DNA from 2 places in the Pedobacter sp. GQ55 genome. Region 2 is predicted to be linked to the other one. Evidence: riboswitches for the same ligand, from Rfam matches in the RefSeq annotation. Region 2 holds a riboswitch; the other holds the start of a gene.

Region 1 (3,425 bases), on a different contig from region 2:
ATACCGGACTCTTCCTGAAAACGAATCGTTTCTTCGGTTTCCTTTTCGATTAACGCATCGTATTCTGCAAGTGTCAAGTCGCCCTTTTTATATTTAGCTCTCCAGCTTCTTACCTCAAGTGTTTGCGGAAATGACCCTATCGTCGTTGTTGGGAACAAAGGAAGCTTTAATGCTTTATGTTGTGCTTCTCTACGAATTGCGAAAACATTTTCTCGATTTTCATCTTTAGTAGTTATACCAGCAACTCTTTGTTTTACGGCCTGATTATGGATTAAGGAAGAAGTTTTGCGGTTTTCATTCGCATTAATATTCTCCGCCAGTTTTTCGGCTGCCGCATCTTCTCCATTAACCAATTGTTTTAAAGTGACAATTTCATCTACCTTTTGCTTAGCAAACGAAAGCCATTGCTTAATCTCTGGAGTTAAAACAGATTCATTTGTTTCCAGTTCAAGATCACATGGAGAATGTATAAGCGAACAAGATGAACTTATTATTAATCTTCTAACACCAACATCGGCTTGTGCAGTTTCAATTAGAGCTAATGAAGCTTTAAAATCATTTTTCCAGATGTTTCTTCCATCAACAACACCAACTGATAAAACTAAATTAGAAGGAATAGCATCCAAAACAGGCTGCAATTGCTCCGGATTACGCACAAGATCAATATGCAGTGCAGTAACCGGTAAGGATGTTGCTAAATCCGTATTGTCTTTTAAAGCTTCAAAATAGGTAGTAAGCAATGTTTTAAGATTAGGGAATTGCTTTTTTATTTCCGCATAAACATATTTATAGGCTGCTTTATCTTTATCTGTTAAATCTAAAGAGAGAAAAGGCTCATCAAACTGTACCCATTCAACATGTTGCTCTTCTAGTTTCTTTAAAATATCGATATATACCGGAAGCAGATTTCTAATAAGGTCTATCCTGTCAAACCCAGCTTCCTTTTCTTTACCAAGCAAAAGGTAAGTAACCGGACCAATAATTACAGGTTTGGTTTTAATGCCTAATCTTTTACTCTCATTGTATTCATCTAATATTTTAGTAGAAAACAGCTTAAATTGCTGATCCTTTACAAATTCAGGAACAATATAATGGTAGTTGGTATCAAACCATTTGGTCATTTCCATGGCTGTAATATCCAGATCATCTTTCTGATGCCCTCTGGCCATTGCAAAATAAAGGTCCAATTCTGAATTGCCTTTATTTAAAATTACCTCATGATAACGCTTAGGAATTGCTCCAACCGTTAACGAAAGATCTAATACCTGATCATAGAATGAAAAGTCATTACTGGGAATTAAATCAATACCCGCGTGCTTTTGTAATTCCCAATTTTGCTGGCGGATGTTTCTCCCAACCTGCACCAGGTTCTGAATTGTTGTTTTGCCCGACCAATACTGCTCGCAGGCTTTTTTGAGTTCTCTGTTGCTACCAATTCGCGGATAGCCTAGATTGTTTGTTAGCATTTTTCTTGCATTTAATTGAAAAAATCAGTTAAAAGCCCTTTGCTGAACTTCGCAATGCTATAGAAATAAAGAAGATTAAGAAAGGAAAAGATGTACTCAAGGTGCCGCCATCTCGCACGCAGAGAGATCTCTCTTGACATAAACAAGGGATATCTCCTACCGTAGATATGACGGACGTCAATACATCATACCTGACTTGTGCTTCAAATCGCGAAAGCATTGTCAATTCGGTGAAGGCAGGTCTCCTGACTTGTAACATTTTTACCATCCTTCCCATTCCATGACTGGAACAGTGGATATTCTAAGGGTAAAAACCTATGTGTTACTTACAGTTGCGCGACAGTTCGTGATTTACACACGATTCCCTATTAATCTACAGTTAAGTAAAACCTCTCCGGTTGATGAAGAATTAAAGTAAAGAACTTATAAGCTGCAAACTTACATTTTATTACCCACACATTACATATTATTTTTTGAGTAGTGTACCTTTGCAACATTCTAAAAGCATTATTATGAAATTTAACCGATCCATTTTATCCGCATTTTTATTTGGCACTGTAGTGTTTCTGGCCTCTTGTCAGGACCAAAAAAAGCTTCCTATTTTAGGCCCCAGAGAAGCAGCAACAGTTAAAAATGCAGATGGATCAGCAAGCGTTGATACGGTATACAAAACTATACCTGCATTTAGCTTCTTAAATCAGGACAGCACCCTCATTAACAACGATACTTTTAAGGATAAAATTTACATTGCTGATTTCTTCTTCACTTCATGTACAACAATATGTCCTACCATGCACCGCAACATGAAAACCATATTTGACAAATACAAAGACAATCCTGATGTAATGTTTCTTTCGCACACCATTGATTTTAAATACGACCACCCTTCAGTGTTAAAGAAATATGCGCAAAAGCTAGATGTAGACGGTCCAAAATGGCAGTTTGCTTATGGTTCAAAAGACAGCATCTACAAGATTGCTGAAAAGGATTATCTGGTTGCAGTAATTGAAGACAGCACTGCTAAAGAAGGATATGTGCATCAGGGCTGGCTAATCTTAATTGACAAACAAAAACGTATACGTGGTGCTTATGACGGAACTAACCCGGAGCAGGTTGCGCAGCTTACCAAAGATATCCCGGTTTTACTAGCAGAAGATAAGAAGTAACCATGCGTAAATTAATATTAGGCACATTATTTTCGATCACAATTGCTACAATGGTCTATTCTTGTCAGAGCTCGGAGCAACTAAAGCAGGACATTTACTATGCAAACGGCCGTGATCTTTACATTAAGCATTGTCAAAACTGCCATGGCTCAAAAGGAGAAGGATTAAATGCTTTGGCTCCGCCTCTTTCAGACACTGTTTTTCTAAAGGAAAACAAACAAAAAATAGCTTGTTTCGTTAAGAATGGCGCATCAGGCCCGATTACTGTAAATGGCAAAAAATATGATGGAAAAATGCCTGATTTTGCTACCCTGGCAAACATAGATATTGCTCAAATAGTTGTTTACATAACCAACACATACGGTAATAAACAAGGAATGTATACTCCAGAGCAAATAGCAGAAGATTTAAAAAACTGCAACTAATTCTGAAGTCGTCTTAAAGCTACCCTCTTAATGCAGTCGTCTCTCGTTAAAGCAGTCGTCATCTCTCACATTCGTTCGAGATGACGACGTGTGCTATAGCATGATTATAGCATGATGCACTAAACTATTTCCAGATAGACTTAGCTGAATACACTTCCAGATTTTTAACATCAATATTGTTCCCCCAGAAATGGAAACCCTCTTTATTATCAGTAACCGGTTTTCTTTCCATTGAATAAGAGTAAGCACCTCCATCAATAAACACCTCTATAGAGGTCTTGTCTATATAGATATCGGCTGTCAATTCCATGCTTGTCATATCGTCAGGCGAATAAAAAACTCCATTAATTGTATTATTGTTCATATCA
Region 2 (3,425 bases):
AAAACTGGCTCAACATCCTACCCCGGTACCCTTTTATATAAGTAAACCCTAAATCGTATTGTTTGGTATACTCGGGTTTTAAAACGGTAAATCCGTAATTGGTGTAATAAAGGTCATTAAAGGTTGGCATACGGAAAATGCTTTTATAAAACGAACGCAGCCTAAACTCTTTCTGGTTAAAGGGCTGCCATGACAACATAACAGTTGGTGTCAGTTCGTTTCTATTTTTATCTGCCGGCCCGCTTTGAGTCTTATCGTACTTAAGGGTGCTTAGTAAGTTGGCCTGAATGTCAAATTTAGCAAAGCGAAACTGGGTAGCCAAAGCCGTTAAAATAGTGTTTCTTACCGGATATGAAAAACGATAAAGGTCTGCGTTTAAATCGTTCCGCTGATAATCTGTAGACAATACTACATCCCAGTAATTGGTAATTTTCAACTTATTAGCCAGTGATACATATATTTCCTGTAGATGAAAATTGTTTTCCTGTAACCCATCAATCGTTACGATATCCGGGTTTAGGTAACGTTGACTGTCATTTCCATATTTGGCTGTTGCCAGCAAACTGTACTTTCCTACATTCTTTTCATAGGAAGATTGGGCGAAAAAGTTCTTATTCCACATCCGTTGTGAAAATGCAAACACGTTGTTGACCACTGCACCCGGCAAGCCCTGGTTGTCTTTATAACCGTATAGTTTTACTTTCCACTTACTACTGTCGGGCAATACTCCGTTTAATCCCAGCTCTAACCTCATGGTTTCAATATCGCCATCCTTTCTTACCGCTGTAGTATCGTATACCCCATTGGTAGACCGGAATTTATATTTGCCATTGGCATTTTTATACTCGGCACTTAGGGTGCCATAAATATTGTTACTTATTTTGCTTTGCCACAATAAAGATGGATTTATAAGGCCGAATGACCCTGCTTTTACTGATGCACGAATTTTTTGGGTTCTGCCGTCCGGGAAATCCGGTTGTTTTGAAGTAAGATATAATGAGCTTGCTGAGGCAAAACCTTTTGCAGATTGAAAAATAGCGCTCTTTTGTCCGTTATATAGTTCTATCTCCTCGATATTATCCAATGAAAATTTACCAAGATCTACCTGGCCGTTCTGTGCATTGCCCAATTGCACCCCGTCATAAAAAACTGCCGTATGGTTTGTTCCCATACTCCGCACATTAATGGTTTTCAGACCACCAATGCCCCCATAGTCTTTAAGCTGCACGCCCGAAAAGAAACGAACGGCATCAGCCACTGAAAGGCTGTTTAGCTTTTCGAGCTCCGCTCCTGATAATATTTGTAAAGGTGTTGAAGAAGTTTGTCTTTTGGTGATCTTTATTTTTCTGATCTGTACCTCTTTAAGCTGATTAACCTTATGTGCAGAATCTGTAGTGTTGCGTTTTATGGAATCAGTTTGGGCAAACGACTGAACAGACGTACACATGCCCAGCCATATAATAGCCAGAAAAGTAAAAAAAATAGACTTTACGCCTGTAAAAGCGTTTTTACTTCTTTTCATTTTGTTGTGAGCTTGTTACCCACAGCAAACAGTTAGATCAAGGAAATGAAATACAATAAACAAGCACTCACTCCAAGCTTCAATCCCCGAAAGCTATGAAATATTACCACTTATGGCAGGTCTTCTGACTTACTTCCGGTTATTCTGCCTTCCCAATCCTTCATCCCTTTTAAAGGACCAGAAAAAGTGGCCTTGATTTGAACACCGTTATGAAGCTTACAGCTGCGGGACAGTTACGGATTTGCACCGTATTCCCTTTTAATCCCGAATAAGCACATCGGGAACCAAAAGCGATGCAAATGTACTTAAATAAATAGCTTGAAGCAAACCTGATTAGCTTTCTATATCAAATCGAACGCTCTGGCATATTGACAGATCTCGTAATAAGAGTGCGTGTTGAGTTTTTGCTTGATGTTTTTTCGATGTGTTTCGACCGTACTGGGTGAAATAAAAAGCTTTTCTGCCGTTTCTGATGAGGATTTACCCAGGGCCATTAGCCCCAAAATTTCACGTTCCCGGGCACTTAATTTTGTAAAATGATGGTAGTTGTTCCGCAGAAAGTTATTCTCTTCGAGCAGCCTGGATGCCTTAACGGTCATGTGGTGCATCGAATCAATTGGCAACGCGATTGTGATAACAAGCAATGGCTTGTTATCCTCGTCCCGGATATAAACCTTTACGCTTGACATGTGCCAGTTCCAGTCGCTTGAATCTGAGAAACGAACCTGCTGAAAAAAAGTACACAGGTGCTCATCATTATTTTGTTCTATCAAACCCAGTATTTTAGGCACATAATCTTTAGCGTCATCTTCGTTGAAATACCTGTTGTAATATTCTTCGGCAGTTATTTTGGTAATGTCCTCCAGGGAAACGCCAAGCTGCTGCAGCCCTCTTTTAGACATCCAGGCAACAGACCAGTCCCTAAGGTCATGCAAAATAACAACACCAGGGAGTTCATCTGCTATTGCAGAAATTTTGGCTATAGCATTATCAATCTTACTTTGGATAAGGGCGTTTTTACTCATATATTGAAAGCATTAATAAAGATTGCAGTTATCATTTAAATATACAAAGTAATAACGTATCACAGGAAACAAAATACCTAAAAACAGGGATTGATTTTGCTGTTTTTTTACGGTCACTTTGCGCGAAAACTAACTTAACGTAAAAACAGCTCGCAATCCTCTTTTATCCTTATATTTATTCCCATTATAATTCTTATTGTGATGATGAAGTTTGTCTCCTTTTTACTTGTTATGGTTAGCCTGAATGCAATGGCTCAGAAAACAGATACTACCTTTATAGCGCAATTGATGGGTAAGCACCCTGATCTTTTTGCAGGAATACTAAACCATCCGCAAAAGAATCAGATTCAGGTTCTTTATACTCAGATTGACAGGGACGCGAAAAATAAGCCTGTTTTTAAAACCTATAGCTATAATTTAGACGACCACAGGTACTTTTACCCCGCAAGTACAGTTAAACTGGCAGCGGTAATTTTTGCACTTGAAAAAGTAAATGAACTTAAAATAGCCGGGTTAACAGCCAAAAGCACTATGATTAGCGATAGCTCCTATACTGCACAAACCAAGGTACTGACCGATAGTACAGCTAAAAATGAATTGCCATCTATTGAACATTACATTAAAAAAATATTACTTACCAGCGATAACGATGCATTTAACCGGCTGTTTGAGTTTATTGGCCGCGCTGAAATTAACAGCAAGCTAAAGAAATACGGTTTTGACAACAGCCGGATCTTAAACCGATTGGCTATAGGTGATGCTGGCGAAACGGCAAAACATACCAACCCTATTAAATTCTACAATGGAGATAAACTGGTGTATAGCCAGGCCGCGCAGTACGATCCTAAAGAATATGTGCTTTCGTTAACAAATACGGT

The links. Region 2 has a riboswitch for cobalamin ahead of AC6CH7_RS24500 (TonB-dependent receptor). Riboswitches for the same ligand answer to the same signal wherever they lie in the genome.
Region 1: linked by a shared signal. The riboswitch ahead of metE (5-methyltetrahydropteroyltriglutamate--homocysteine S-methyltransferase) and the one ahead of AC6CH7_RS24500 (TonB-dependent receptor) in region 2 are both predicted to bind cobalamin.

Annotation. Positions count from the first base shown of each region.
Region 1 is NZ_JCAXEI010000016.1:48,184-51,608, forward strand. It holds gene metE (5-methyltetrahydropteroyltriglutamate--homocysteine S-methyltransferase) at 1-1,466, opposite strand, end outside; cobalamin riboswitch at 1,685-1,875, opposite strand; gene AC6CH7_RS25080 (SCO family protein) at 1,979-2,632, shown strand; gene AC6CH7_RS25085 (c-type cytochrome) at 2,635-3,057, shown strand; gene AC6CH7_RS25090 (glycoside hydrolase family 32 protein) at 3,182-3,425, opposite strand, start outside.
Region 2 is NZ_JCAXEI010000015.1:40,857-44,281, forward strand. It holds gene AC6CH7_RS24500 (TonB-dependent receptor) at 1-1,522, opposite strand, end outside; cobalamin riboswitch at 1,620-1,826, opposite strand; gene AC6CH7_RS24505 (response regulator transcription factor) at 1,864-2,547, opposite strand; gene AC6CH7_RS24510 (serine hydrolase) at 2,749-3,425, shown strand, end outside.